Regions from separate parts of the Candidatus Clostridium eludens genome, predicted to be linked through region 1. Evidence: riboswitches for the same ligand, from Rfam matches in the RefSeq annotation. Region 1 holds a riboswitch; each other region holds the start of a gene.
What was found. A riboswitch is a leader RNA that binds a small molecule or an ion and turns the genes downstream of it on or off. The one in region 1 is predicted to bind cyclic di-GMP.

Region 1 (3,930 bases):
TCTACAACCTCGGAAATGATCTTTATGGATGCTAATAGTTCTTCTGATGTGGAACTTAAATCTGTCATTAATCCTTCTATAAAAATTGAATCCTTATTATAACTTTCACCAGTTTCAACAAGTTCCTCATATCCTTTTACTACTTGGATATCTATAAAGTCTAATGACTTCTTAGAATTTTCGGACAAACTATTGACCGCTTCAAATACACTGCTAATTATATTTTGCATTTCATTTACAGTAGCTTCAGAACTTTCTGCTAGTTTTCTTATTTCTTCTGCCACAACTGAAAATCCTCTTCCAGCTTCTCCTGCTCTTGCTGATTCTATAGATGCATTCAATGCCAATAAATTAGTTTGAGCTGATATTTGTAAAATAAAATCTGTTAACTCTTTTATTTTATCCACTTCTTTTGATTTAATAATTGCATTATTAACTGCTTCATTTATCTCTAATTTAATTTTATTTGCATCAGTTTGAGATAGTTTTGCATTTTCTTTTAGCTCATTTGCTTTTATACTGATTTCATTAACTGATGTTGTACCATCTTGGGTTTTTGTAGTAATATCCTCTATGGCTGTACCAATTTCAACTGTACTAGCATTTATTTCTTCCGTTGAAGCTGCTGTTTCTTCCATACCCACTGATAGTTTTTCCACAGTTTCTGAGGTCTCAACTAAATTTTTAGCTAATACAGCTATATTATCATTTGTTATAGAAACAGCTCTATTTACTTTGTTAACCTCTGCAACTATTATTTTAACTATACTATGTATGCTTTCCATGAATTTATTAAAATACATCGACAATTCACCAATTTCATCTTTTGATGTTATCAAAATTCTTTTAGTCAAATCTCCATGCCCCTCTGATATTTCCTTAAAATTAGAAGTAAGCTGTAAAATTTTGTTCATAATAAAAAATCTAATAAATACTAACATGCATACAATTAAAAGCACTCCACAAATTAGTAATATAACACCTTGGCTAGCTATAAGCTTGTTAACTAAGCTATTAATAAAATCGGCCTTTTCCCCTATAAAAATCATACCTGAAGGTTTTCCACTTACATCAATAATCGGTTTATATCCACCAACATAATTTTCATTATTAATTATACATTTGCCATAGTAAGATTGGCCATTTTTTAACACATCGTTTATTATAGAAGTATTTTCAGTTTTTGTACCAATAATCCTTTTTCCATTTTTATCTTTTATAGTGGTAGCAATTCTTTCATTGCCATAAAAAATTGTAATATCATATCCAAATAATTTTTTTTGTTTATCAAGAAATGCATTATTAGAAAGAATATATCCCAAGGACACTGCACCTATAATATTACCATTGTTATCCTTTAACGGTACCCCTGCCCTAATAGAATATTTTACAACTTCCCCATTTTCTATGCCTACAGATTTTTCACCGTTCAAAGCTTTTTTAATGTTTACCTGATTTGCTATATTATCACCATATTCATTCGGTTCATGAGCGCGTATAAAAACATTACCTTCTTTATCTGTTATTACCAAATAATCGATACCAAAAGATTTTAATGCCGTTTTACCTAAATCCAAAGCAGCTGCTCTATTTTGTGTACTAAGAGCTTCAACAAGTCTAGATGAATTTTCAAACCAATCACAAGCATTTAACGACTTTTGCTTTAAATCTTCTATATTACTTGCAAAAGTATTGCTTTTTTCCTCTATTTCATTAAGACTATTTTCATAAAGACTATTCTTTACTATATAATTAGAACTTATGGATACAACCATAATAAAAAGTAATGTAAATGTAATTACTATAAAAGACAATTTACTCCATATACTATTGAGTTTAAAATTTTTTAACAAGTAGCATTCCCCCCTTATTCTTCCTTTATGTGTTCCTCACTGTGCTTACCTAGAATAGATAAAGCTTTTTAAGACCTAGTATCATTTGTATATTCATCTTAAATAATAAAACCAATTAAAGCTAATAAAAAATCAATTAGTTTCAATTGGTCGGTTGCATCACTAACTCCGAATTCTCAAGATGCCCAAATAAATAGAATTCTTCACAGTTCCCAGTCTTTTGTATTTTGTTGATGTTTTTTATATATTATTGTAATTTTATGTCTATATATGCGTATATTATCATTATAGTATGAAAAAATCAATATCTCATCCATCTTTTAACATAAAAATAAAATGCCTTGATGAGAATTTCTATCTTCCCAGCAGTGCATTAAATATTTTATAATCAAATAGTGATATTTTATATATAGGAGAATTGAATTATGAAAGTTTTAAAATATATTATTTTATGGATTATAAGTTTTATTGCCTTTATGTATCTTTCGTTTATTCTCGAAAATCTGTTACATAACGGTAATAACGATTCTGATATTATACTAGTTGGTATTTATTTACTAGGGGCAACTATAATAACTTGTACAGTTCTAATAATTAACACTATTAAAGATATACACGAATAAAATTAAAATTTATATATTTTAAGAATAGTAAATTATTGTAATATGAATATATATATCTATTTTTAGCTTTTCTAAAAACATTACCCAGAATAACCTTTTAAAAGCGCTTTAATATATAATCATTTTGTTCAAAATGTGAATTTAATGTGACTTAAATAAAAAACAAGAGAGCTATTTGAAAATTGAATAATAAGGTGTTTAATTGTTTATAAATTCCATGGGAATTTTAGCTAATATTGACTAAAGCATAACATTTTAGTACAATAATATTAGTCCATTAATGGACTAATATTATTTAAAAGAGGTTTTTACTATGGAATGGATCTATCTAATTTTAGCTATTATTCTTGAAACTTTAGGAACTACTTGTATGAAGATCTCTGAAGGATTTACAAAATTACTACCAGCACTAGGAACACTTTTAACATATGGGCTATGCTTTATTTTTTTATCAATGTCCTTAAAGAAGATATCTGTTAGTATAGTATATGCTATATGGGGAGCAGCAGGAATTACTATTATATCAGTAATAGGAATTCTTGTTTTTAAAGAGGATGTTAGTGTGTTAAAAATAGTATCTATACTTTTTATTGTATTAGGGGTTATAGGACTAAATTTTAGTGGTGTTAGTCACTAGTTTCTCTTATAATTAAGGTAGTATTATTTTATAATTGAAGGAAGAGTGTACAAGACATGAGTGAGGAAGAGAAATTTACTGAGCTATTAGATGTTTATTATCAATCTTGGTTTAAAATTAATGATATTTATCGTGTTTGGTCCAGAAAACATGAAATTCAAGATACAACCTTGTTTACTTTGTATGTAATAAATAAAAGTTCCCCTTATTGTACTCAAAATGAAATTCGGGATAAATTGAGTTTGCCGAAACAAACAGTTTCGTTAATACTATCTGGACTTGAGAAAAAAGGATATATTCTGAGAGAATTGAATTCTAAAGACCGTAGGAACAAAATTGTTAGGTTTACGGAGAAGGGAAGTCAATATGCAAGCAGTATACTTGAAAAACTTAAATCAGCAGAAGTAGAGGCTTTTGGAAATATGTCGCAAGAACAAAGAAGAACTATGATAGAACATTTTTGTTTGTTATCTGATCTATTAGATAAAAGTCTTTCTAAATAATGCACTTAATTAAAAGAATTTAAGTTGTGTTAGATAACGATTTATAAGAGCACCGCATTATTTAATTTTGAATTTTGGGGTGTTTTTTCGTCGCATTTCAAATATTTTATAGCTTTAATTATATATTCCTAAAATAGTATAACTACTTTAACCTTAAAATTATTTCTACATATGCTATAATAATTATTAAGATACAGGCTCAAAAAATTAAGATGAGCTGTCGGAAAGCACATCTTAATTGATTAAAAATATTTAAAGACAATTTTTAAAACCGTAACGGCCTCTTTTAATTTATTATACCATAATGTACAGTA
Region 2 (3,930 bases), on a different contig from region 1:
AGAACATTGGATAGGAATGAAACGGCAAAAGTTCAGGTTCTAGTGGATGGTTCTGACCCCACTATAGCAAGAACTGCCATGTCTTACTCCATGCTTATAGGAAATAACTATTCAGCTAAAATGCAGGAGGTGGAAGTCAAAAAATCAGGACGTAATATGTCCTCAAGCATAGGGACAAGCATAAAGCCTCTTGTACTATACAATCCTACATTGGAAAGCAGTAAGTTTAATGTACCCGGTGTTATGGGACTCATCCTTCAAAATATTACTGTTATATTAACTTCTTTTGCAATGGTAAGGGAAAGAGAGAAGGGAACCATGGAGCAGCTTATTATGACACCCATTAGTTCCTTTGAACTTGTAGTGGGAAAATTGATACCCTACACAATAATTGGCTTTCTCAATATGATAACTGTATTGATTCTTGGAAATTTATTATTTGGTATAGTGGTAAAGGGAAGTGTGGCACTTTTTATAACACTTGGAACTTTATTTCTCATATGCTCCCTGGCTATAGGTATGCTTATCTCCACTGTGGCCAAAACCCAGCTGCAGGCAATGCAGGCTTCTCTAGCACTTTTACTCCCCAGTGTACTTCTGTCAGGATTTATGTTCCCAAGAGAGGCCATGCCTAAAATAATCTATCTTATAAGCTGTGCTTTGCCGCTAACCTATTTTCTGCAAATTCTAAGAGCAATAATAGTAAAAGGCGTAGGTGTATCATATATTATAGGTCCTATATTATCCTTAAGTATATCAATTGTTATTATTGTAGGCTTAACAATGGTTAAATTCAGCAAAACATTGGACTAATATCAAATTTTTCTAAGGTTCAGATGAAGAAAGACATTCCTTATGAGCAAACTCCACCTGAGCCTTAGAATAGCTTGATCAAAATTTTTGAATGCCTTAATATTTATAAAGCATTACTATACTTTCAGATCCTGTGCCAATAGTCCAAAATACTATATAATCTCCTCTTTTAACTTTGCCTTGTTCTATAGCTTCATATAATGCTATAAAAGGACTGCTTGTACTAGTATATCCATACTTATCACCTATATAAATACTCTTGTCTTCATCTATGTCCATAAGTTCTCTTATAGTCTTTATATTTACAAATGCAAACTGTGAAAAACAAAACATACTAACATTATCTTTGGTTAACCCTTTCTGGTTTAACATGCTGGTTATAATGTCCACGGCAGGGTAAACGCAAGCCCCTCCATCAAATGGAATCCACTTCAAATAAAATTCATCTACATCTCGTGATTTAAAGAAACTGGAAAATCCTGAACTTGGACACATAGCATTCTCACTCTCTTCTGTATTTATATAATACTCTGTATCCAATACCCCGCAATCCTCACTTACCTTCTCCAAAACTATTGCACAAGCAGCATGTCCATAATTACCATAACAAAGTTCATTATTGGGATCAAGTAAAGAATTCAAATCATCACAACCAACAATTAGAGCTTTTTTTGCTCGATTTGATGTCATCAAATAATTTGAGGCACATTCTAAAGCAACAGTCATACCAGCACAATTAGCATTCATATCAAAACACATTACATTTCTTCCCGCATTTAACTCCTTATGTAACAAAATTGCCATAGATGGTGAAATATATTCCGATAATATAGAAGAATATATTATTATGTCTATATCATTACCTGTGAAGTTGGCCTTAGCTAATGCAGATTTTGATACTTTTAACGCTAAAGATAGAGTTGTCTCATTATCATCAAACATAAATCTTTTATCTCTACCCATTATATCTATTAACAAATGCTCTACGTTTTTGCCTTGCTTCTCAAAGTGCTTTAAATAAAAATCATTTGAAACAACCTTAGAACCATGACAAATATCAATACAACTTAATTTTACGCCCATTGTTAGCCTCCTTGAATAATAAATGATAAAATTCAATCTAAACCTTCATATGTAAGTTGTTAAATTACTTCAACATTAAGCCCTACATTTCTACCTATTCTTGTTAACTGCATTTTTAAAGTTGCATTATTTCCCGCTTTCATTATAACTTTCTTAAAATTTAAATCTTTATACATTTTAAAACAACTTTCCAGCATTGGCACCATATCTCGAGTAGAAACTTTTAATTCTTGGGAATCAAAACACAAAATATAATCAGCAGTTTGTATAGTTGATACTATTTTTTTAAATTCCTCAATGAAACTCTTAGCATCACTTGCTTCATACATACCCCATATTTTTACATTGAACTCTTTTTTGGCCTTATTCAAAGCCATCTCATGTTTTTTCATATCTTTAATACACCTATCCTTTCATTTATTTAAAAATTAAAAGGTGCCTATATAGCTATAGGCACCAAAATGTAAACATAATATATTAATTCTTATAATTATAATTTTGGCAACCTGGCAATCATAGAAAAATAAATTTTCTTTAGACCCATAGCTTTGCGACCTTACCTTTCGATAAGTGTGCCATTGTCAATATATATTTATTCATAATTTTACATCTAAATTTTACAATTTTCAAGAATAATATATAAAGTTTACCTTAATTTTTCATTTTTTGTAGATTTGTAAAAAGAAATATTAGAAGTGGCAAGCAATTTTCTCAAGATATTATCTGTATGCATATTATAAATTTTTTTATTCCAATGGGGTAATTAGCTAATACTGCCATATTATTCACTGTGAGAGATAAGCACTACTGCACACCCAAATAACTTCTTTAATCCTACTTATAACTTACTACCTCAACACCCTCATTTTTAACTATTTTATATAACTCTCTTAAGTCTTCCTTCGATGGAGTTTTAAACTGTTTGGAGGGCTTTTTTAACCCAAGGACTTCATATTTACTATTTCCAAATAAGTGATATGGTAATAGCTCTAACTTTGATTTATCTATATTAACTTTAACAAATTTAGCAGTTTTTCTAATATTCTCTATACTTGAATTTACTCCATCAATTACTGGTATGCGAACTACCACAGGTACTTTTAATTCTTTAAGTCTTGATATATTCTCTAATATCCTTCCATTGCCAACTCCTGTATGGAATCTATGTTTATCATTATCCATATGCTTTATATCTATAAATATTAAATTTAATTTTTCCAATATATCTTTCACGTTGTCAAATTGAAAGTAGCCAGAAGTTTCAATAGCTAAATCTACAGATTTATCATAGAGTTTATTTACAAGTTCTCTCAACATGTCTATTTGCAGGGTTGCTTCACCTCCAGAAAAGGTAACTCCACCCTTTGAATATCTATAAAATACTCTTTGTTTTTCTATTACTTTTAATATCTGTTCACTATTATAGTGATAAATCAAATTTTTTCTACTATTAGTTGGACATACCTCTGTGCAAAGTCCGCAAGATTTGCATTTTTTTCGTTGAACAATCTGGTTTAAATTTATACTTACTCCATGTGGACATACTTGAACACACCTTCCACATCCTATGCAGGTCTTTTCATGGTATGCAATCTTGTTAGAATCTGTACAACTTTCTGGATTGGAACACCATTGGCATCTAAGAGGACAGCCAGCAAAAAAAATAATCGTTCTGATTCCATTCCCATCATTAACAGAAAAATTCTGAGGTTCCATAAAGTACCCACTTATACTATTCATAAATTCCTCCTTGCTCAAAATGAAATATTAGAAAGGGACACAGCTTAAAACTATGTCTTTATTGTAATTCTAATAATTTTCATGAACTGTTCTTGCAATAATTGCATCTTGCATTGACCTGGATAAATTAACAAATTGTGTACTGTATCCTGCAACTCTAACTAACAAATCTTTATAGTCCTCAGGATTATCTTGAGCTTTAAGCATTGTTTCAGTGGATATGGTATTAAACTGAACATGGAATGCTCCTAGAGAAAAGAAAGCTTGAATCATTGCTCCCAAGTTACTTTGTCC
Region 3 (3,930 bases), on a different contig from region 1:
TATCGTGCTAAAGATTATAAGTACCGTAAGGGTGTTGATTTTGGAATAATCCCTATTTATTTTACAAATATGATTGCTGATCAATTAATAGTGGATCGAACACATTCTTTAATAAAAAGTTAATATAATGTTCTTTGAATAATGCCCTCCAATCGGTTAAAATACAGAAGTATTGGGGGGCGAGGGCGTTGGACTTACAAATAATATTTCAGTGGCATAAGGTATTACATATTATATTACCAATAATTATTATTCCTATATTAAAAAAACGAGTAGGCTTATTAAGAGCTTGTAGTATTGTATTTATGGTTGGCTTACTTAAAGAGGTACACGATATTGTAATCGTAATGGATCCTTTATGGGAATCAGCAGTAGATATGATTTTTGATTTAATTGGTATACTGTTAGGGATTATTGCAACAAAATGAAAAATTAATTTAGAGCCTATCCATAAATAACTTGAATTTTTCTAAAAACACATGCGAACTTAATAAGCACCAAAGTAGGAAGAGTCTTACTTTTTAAATCTAATAAGTAACTTTCTAAAACGATTCATCCATGAGTGGGCAGCTTCTACTATCCAACGACGAGCCTTGAACTTTGGCTCTCTTTCTTTAATAGCATGTAGTATGTGATATTTTAACAAATTTCTAATTGGAAGTTCATTCATTATACATTAAATAGAATAACTTTTCGCATGCTACATAATATATAACTATATTTGTAGAACCTGAAAAATGATTATAATTAAATATTAATGCTATTCATTTCTGTCATTAGAAAAATATAGAAGAGCAATTAAGTACTCTCATATATTTTCTTAAATTTAAAGCAACTAATACATTGGAACTCATGTTAATATACATTAGAAGTATCATTGACATCTAACATCCTGCACCTGTTAACATACAAAGCCACCTGGGTTCTATCTCTTACATTTAGTTTGTCAAATATATGAGTAGTATGTTTTTTCACTGTATTTTCAGAAATATGAAGTTTTTTTGATATTTCTTGATTAGGTAAACCTTTTCCTATTTCGCATAGAATTTCTTTCTCCCTTGGAGTAAGCTGTTCTACTCTTACAGGTTCAATAGTATTTTCTCTGATCATACAGTCTATAAAATAAGAGTCATAGTATTTTTTTCCTTTATAAACTTGATTTATGGTATATAAAAACTCCACTTCATCTGATTTTCCCAATATGTATCCTTCTACACCACACTTAATGGCTTCTACAAAAATATTTTTATCCTCATTAAAATCTAACATTATGAATTTACTCTTAACGCCACTATTCTTCATTTCTTTAATTAACAGCAATTCATCTTTATTTTGTTGACGTAAATCAAACAAAACAATATTAATTTTACTTGACTTAATTAACGGAACTGCTTCTTTTAGTGTTTCCCCAACAAGCATTACGTCAGCACGATTACACCTTGATATAACTGAGTATATACCATCTCTTATTAAAGTATAACTTGATAAAATAATAATCCTCATAATGTATTTTCCCCCATTCTTTTAACAATAATATCACTTAATTCTCCATATAAAATAAAAAAGACCCAATTTAACCATATAAACGGTAAAATTAGGTCGGTCGCACCATTGACTCCATATGCCTTAAGGGTGCCCAAATATAAAGCATACTTCTTTGTCCCCTATTTTCCATATCTCATTCCAAATAATAGTTGTGCAATAAATAACAATTCTTCTTATTTTATAAATTTCTTGTTAATGTAACTATAACTAGGGATTGCTGTATAAATATCAAATATTTATATGAACATTATGTGATTTGTTTAACAATCATTGTTTCTAAAGTGACTATTAATAATAAGTTATAGAAGTATAAGCACAATTCCTAACCATAATTATGTTTGATTTTTTATCATTAAAATTTTAGATTACTGAAAGTATAATTTCTTTTTGTTATAATTTGATATCTAATTTATCATACCATACAAATTTAAAGAAAAATGCTGAAATTTGTATGAATGTAAAAAAATAAATAATTATACAAAGTACTTTCTATTTACTCACCTATAATTGAGCGTTTAATTGCTTACAGATTGTCTGGAATGAATTGTATATAAATGATGTGATTACAAGTAATTGAGTCTAAATGGTGATGTATGATAAAATAACCATTGAAGTATAAATCAGGAAATGTAATCTTTAAGAGTTAAATGCTGTAGGTGCAAGAAATGGGAAAATATGATATAATTACTATTATAGTAACTTAGTATGGTAATATAAATTGAACAAAAGATTAATTATAGGCTAGTTTTACTACAATTTAAAGCTAAATGCATTAATTGAAATTTTTACTTAATGGAGTTGCGCTTTTTTAAAAGGAGGATATTCTAAATGACAAAAGTGAAATTTTGTATGTCGACAGCTCTTGCACTTACATTATCTTTAGCTCTTAGTTCAATAGTTTTTGCAGATTCATTACCAGGCATAATAAGCACAAAAAATGCCTGCTCATATTATGAAAGTAATAGAATAAGGGCTAATCAGCTATCATATAATGCAACCTCGAACTTATTATCTATAGAATCACTTCATGACATAACAATACATGAACCTACTATGGTAAGTAATTTAAACTTACCGTCGAATATCTTAGTTACAACTACGGAAAGAACTATGTTAGTACCAGTACAGTGGTCTAATTACTCTGGCGTAAGTATAAATACAACTACTCAACTAAGCGGTAAAGTCGTATTACCTCCAAGTATTTTAAATCCTACTAATATAAAGTTAGATGTAACCCAGAAAGTAGACTATAAAGGATGGGACTTCAAAGCAATCTAGGTACAGTGATAGGGGACCAAATAATTAACATACCTCCAGCTACAACTATACAGGAATTTATAAGCAACTTAACGTACAACGGTACAACCCTTACAAACGATACAACCCTTACAGATAAAATGTCTGCAATCATCGTAGACATACAGAAGCAAACATTATATGACGGTATCGTAAATGATGGAGATTCATTACAAATCTCCGATGGACTATACACACATACTTATTATCTTAGTATCATATTTGGAACACCATCAAATTCAAGTTCATTATTATCTATAATTCCACCTCAACCAATAGAGGTACCTATTACTGGAATGGAGTGCAATATAAACTTACCCACAATTGTACCCATTGATACTACAAGGGGAATTGTAAACTTACCCGTTCAATGGAACACACCAAAAGATTTAAGCATATCAAAAAATGTTCAAATATCTGGTACGATTGTAATACCAGATAATATTTGTGATTCAAGAGGGGTACAGTTGCTTGTTTATCAAAATTTAGACTATAAACCACTTGGGATTTCTAGATCACTTGGTATTATCGGTGATAACTTTATAATGGAAATACCAGTAGGAACTACTGTATCAAGTTTGATAAATGGCTTAACTAATGCTGATTCATATACTCTGGCTTTTAAAGATGAGAACAACAATACTTTAGGAACTGATACCACTATTGTAGCAGGAGATAGTCTTGTAGTGACTAGTGGAAACACTAACTATTACTTTTATCTATCCACTAAAGCTTCCACTACACGTTAAACTATGTACTAGACGATAATACTAATAAGGGCATTGTGAAATAGTAACTGTTAAATATATAAAATGCATTATTCAAGAAAGACTAAATTCGTTTTTTGTTGCATCATAATTATTCAAAATTAAATATGGTATAATTTCCAGTTGTTTTTATTAATTCATTAATTTGTCGGATTCTAAATTACATGAAAAATAAGACTTCTAATGAATATACAAAATATGATGGAGTAAAAATATTTTTATCTTGTATATTGTTTTTTTGGATTGCGATAATTATAATATTGTAATGAAAATAAATACCAAATTAACAACTATAAAATTTGAGTAATTCATCTAGTATTAT
Region 4 (3,930 bases), on a different contig from region 1:
ATTGTATCTCCTGCTCGCAAAATTTGTGGTCTCATTGCCATACTCATTCACCTTTTAAATAACTTAATAAAATATAGCCTTACAATTCCGTAAAAATTGCTCCTTGTCGCCATTTATGCCTATCACCTTCTATGGGCAGGAAGCTTAGATTTGCGGAATTAGTAAAAAACCTTATTTCATTACTACTATAATATTATATGAAGTTACTCAAATAGTTGCTAATTAATAACATAGTGTTCATTACTACTCGCCTACTTATCCATTATACGGGCTATACCCAAGCCCGATTTGATATACAACTAAGGAGGGTTGGTACATGGAGATGGTACAATAAATAGACTTTCTGCTTAATCATATGGCTTTTGAATATAGGGATTTTATCCCATTTCACTGCATAAAAAAATAGAAGGAAGCTGTTAAAATATCTCTTCCCTCCGATTAAAATTTATTTCATATTCTTACTATATGTATTCTACTGAATCACTCGTCTTGCTCCTACGTAGGCTGATCGCCAATACGGACCTAGTGGATAAATTACAACACCTTTGCTGGATGAAGCATTTATGAATTGTCCTCCACCAATATAAATTCCAACATGGCTTATAACTCCATTACTTGTGAACGAAAAGAAAACTAGATCACCTTCTCGTAAATTTCCAAAAGATATGCTTGTTCCTACATTAAGAACTTATCCCTAAATAGTTTCTGGTATGATACGATAATTAAAAAACGGGATAGAGAGGATTGTACAAATGATACAAAAGCAATCATGGGAGATAACTGATGAGTTTTGGGAAGAAGTAAAAAATCTAATACCTAAGAAACAAAGAGAACCGAATAAAGAATATAAACGAGCTGCTGGTGCTTGAAGAAAGCCAATGGAATCAAGAAAAATATTTAGAAGCAATTTTTTATATACTTCAAACAGGTATACAGTGGAAGGCACTACCAAAAGAAAAGTTTGGAGCATCTAGTTCAATTCACAGATATTTTATGGCATGGTGCAAGGCAGGAGTACTTGAGAATATGTGGAAGCTAGATACAACGAAATCCAAGGAATTGATTGAGAGTGGCTTAGTATGGATGGAAGTATGAATAAAGCTCCTTTTGCAAAAGAATCTGTTGGGGCAAATCCAACAGTTCGAGGAAAAAAACGGGATCAAAAAGCATATCCTCGTAAACGGCAGAGGAGTACCGTTATCAGTAGTGGTAACAGGAGCAAATCGTCATGATGTATCGCAACTGAGAGAAGTACTAAATTCCATAGCTATAGAACAACCAGAACCCACAGTTAAAAATCCTCAAAACCTTTGTGCGGACAATGGATATACTGGAGAGCCAGCTTTAGAAATTATAGTTCTTAGAGGCTATATTCCTCATGTAGTTTCCCGAAGATAAGAAAAAAAGAATATGGAGAACAATCCAAATTATAAAGCTCGTCGTTGGGTAGTAGAAGTAACCCATTCATGGATGAATCATTTTAGAAAATTGCTCGTTCGATTTGAGAAAACAGATATTTCCCATTTGGGCCTTATTAATTTTGCATGCGCTTTTATTGCTTTTAGAAAAACACAGATTATTTAGGGATAATCTCTAAAGCTTTCATCCTATGATACAATCTATAAGGTTTTATGATGTCAATTTCATTGGAATTATTAGTAATATGACAAACTATTTATTACATAGTATTCCAGCTAAATCACTATATATTTAACACACGTTAGAATTATAATTAACACCTGATATTCCCCACCTGTTAACATACAAGGCCACCTGTGTTCTATCTCTTATATTGAGTTTGTCAAATATATGATTATTATGTTTTTTTACTGTATTCTCAGAAATATGAAGTTTTTTTGATATCTCTTGATTACTCAAACCTTTTCCTATTTGACATAAAACTTCTTTCTCCCTTTGAGTAAGCTGTTCTATTCTTTCAGGTTCCATGGTATTTTCTCTCATCATACAGTCTATAAAATAAGAATCATAGTATTTTTTCCCTCTGTAAATCCTATCTATAATGCATAAAAGTTCCATCTCATCTGATTTTCCTAATATGTACCCCTCTACACCGCACCTAATGGCTTCTACAAAAATATTTTTATCTTCATTAAAATCCAACATTATGAATTTGCTTTTAACACCACTTTCCTTCATTTCTTTAATTAGCAGCAATTCATCTTTATTTTTTTGATGCAAATCCAATAAAACAGTATTAATCTTACTTGATTTAATTAATGACACTGCTTCCTCTAATGTTTCTGCAACAAGCATTATGTTAGCACAATTACACCTTGATACAACTGAGTATATACCCTCCATTATTAAAGCACAACTTGATAAAATAATAACCTTCATAATGTATTTCCCCCGTTTTTTCCAACAGTAATATCACTTAATTCTCTATATAAAATAAAAAGACCCAATTTAACCATATAAACGGTAAAATTAGGTCGGTTGCACCATTGACTCCGTATGTCCTAAAAGTGCCCAAATACAAAACATACTTCTTTGTCCCCCTGTTTCCTATAATATTTCATCCCAAATTTCGTATTTATATTTGCTCTTTGGGTTAACTTTTAGCATAGAGTGAATTTTTTTTCCTATCCACAAAAGCATGATGTACCTCCATCACCATTAGATTTGGCTTAATTTATATCCTAATATGAATATTTTATATTTTAATCTTATACTAATATCGGCAAATCACAATATGAACTTTATGGAAGTTCGTCGGTAAACAAGTTCTTATATCACACCTTAATTAAAAAAACATCAATAAGTTTAAAAATAAAATTAAGCAACTCCTAACCTGTAGTATTTAATCACAAATAAAGAATTGCTCTAATTTTATTTTTTGTACAGCCTTATTGGGGAACTAAATTATCATATAACTTTTCCGTTTAGTATCCTCTTTGTTTAAGGATATAGGCAGCAGCGTATTTTCTACCGCCAGTATCCAACCTAATCCACTTTCATAACTCGTAACTTTTTTCCACAAACTGCAAATGCAATACCCCTTACTAAATCTTTGCTCACTATAGTAGACTTATCAACAATATTCTGAGTTTTTCATCATTACACTGTGCCCTAAATCCTCTACAACATATACCTCGGCATCAACAGGATTAGCAACTTTTACAAAAATCTCCTCCATATATGCAGATTTTTCACGACAATAGGTTATCTTCTGATTATAGCAATTATTGAAAATACTACTGTCTTCTGTCTTCCTTAATTCAAATACTTGTAAATGACCCACAGAAAAGTTATCCATCCTCTTTAACATATCAATGGCATTCCATATTTTAATTTGAATTTCCTCATCTATATCTTCACGTATTCCTTTTGTCACCTTTCTTGCCACGTCTCTCTCCCTTTACCTTTTACAAATAAAATAACCTTAATTATCAATGAAAACCACACTTAAGGTTATTTAACTTGCTTTTATCAGATGAAAAAATATCACCTAATCTCCTATCTATGTTAATATTAGATACCTACATATTTTCTTCTACTCATTTTGAGACTTTCCTACTAACTAATTTCTTATTTCACTATTTGTTTCTTTACTGTTTCTATATTTTAAATTATATTATATTTATTGAAATAATTCAGTATCTGAGATTACAAAAGTATTAGGGCATGTCTGAAAACTTAAAATTGCATAAAAGCCAAATTGTTGGTAAAATAAGAAAAAAACTTGGAGATTAATATTATGGCACAAAAACGTTATGAAATGTCGGATGAACAATGGATTCAAATTAAAGATTTATTCCCGGTAGCTAAAACAGGACGCCCTCCTATTGACAACCATCTTATGTTTAATGCAATCCTATGGATTGCCAGAAGTGGTTCTGCTTGGCGTGATTTACCGGAGCGCTTCAGTTCCTGGAAAACTGTATACAGCAGGTTTTGTAAATGGCGTGA

Region 2: it holds a riboswitch for cyclic di-GMP, as region 1 does, so the genes downstream of both, ACJDU8_RS01370 (hypothetical protein) here and ACJDU8_RS11720 (methyl-accepting chemotaxis protein) in region 1, are expected to answer to the same signal.
Region 3: it holds a riboswitch for cyclic di-GMP, as region 1 does, so the genes downstream of both, ACJDU8_RS23090 (LuxR C-terminal-related transcriptional regulator) here and ACJDU8_RS11720 (methyl-accepting chemotaxis protein) in region 1, are expected to answer to the same signal.
Region 4: it holds a riboswitch for cyclic di-GMP, as region 1 does, so the genes downstream of both, ACJDU8_RS19630 (LuxR C-terminal-related transcriptional regulator) here and ACJDU8_RS11720 (methyl-accepting chemotaxis protein) in region 1, are expected to answer to the same signal.

What each region holds. Positions count from the first base shown of each region.
Region 1 is NZ_JBJHZX010000016.1:16,650-20,579, reverse strand. It holds gene ACJDU8_RS11720 (methyl-accepting chemotaxis protein) at 1-1,853, opposite strand, end outside; cyclic di-GMP riboswitch class II at 1,993-2,076, opposite strand; gene ACJDU8_RS11715 (DMT family transporter) at 2,790-3,113, shown strand; gene ACJDU8_RS11710 (MarR family winged helix-turn-helix transcriptional regulator) at 3,170-3,616, shown strand.
Region 2 is NZ_JBJHZX010000001.1:284,589-288,518, forward strand. It holds gene ACJDU8_RS01360 (ABC transporter permease) at 1-813, shown strand, start outside; gene ACJDU8_RS01365 (3-oxoacyl-[acyl-carrier-protein] synthase III C-terminal domain-containing protein) at 910-1,896, opposite strand; gene ACJDU8_RS01370 (hypothetical protein) at 1,956-2,288, opposite strand; cyclic di-GMP riboswitch class I at 2,394-2,483, opposite strand; gene ACJDU8_RS01375 (glycyl-radical enzyme activating protein) at 2,731-3,636, opposite strand; gene ACJDU8_RS01380 (glycyl radical protein) at 3,706-3,930, opposite strand, start outside.
Region 3 is NZ_JBJHZX010000060.1:1,583-5,512, reverse strand. It holds gene ACJDU8_RS23100 (hypothetical protein) at 189-428, shown strand; partial or broken gene ACJDU8_RS23095 (IS5/IS1182 family transposase) at 518-613, opposite strand; gene ACJDU8_RS23090 (LuxR C-terminal-related transcriptional regulator) at 856-1,503, opposite strand; cyclic di-GMP riboswitch class II at 1,589-1,673, opposite strand; gene ACJDU8_RS23085 (hypothetical protein) at 2,374-2,823, shown strand; gene ACJDU8_RS23080 (hypothetical protein) at 2,802-3,590, shown strand.
Region 4 is NZ_JBJHZX010000037.1:8,174-12,103, forward strand. It holds gene ACJDU8_RS19615 (S66 peptidase family protein) at 1-41, opposite strand, end outside; partial or broken gene ACJDU8_RS19620 (C40 family peptidase) at 473-679, opposite strand; partial or broken gene ACJDU8_RS19625 (IS5 family transposase) at 753-1,584, shown strand; gene ACJDU8_RS19630 (LuxR C-terminal-related transcriptional regulator) at 1,711-2,358, opposite strand; cyclic di-GMP riboswitch class II at 2,443-2,528, opposite strand; gene ACJDU8_RS19635 (hypothetical protein) at 2,879-3,001, opposite strand; gene ACJDU8_RS19640 (DUF960 family protein) at 3,053-3,367, opposite strand; one part of gene ACJDU8_RS19645 (IS5 family transposase) at 3,716-3,930, shown strand, end outside.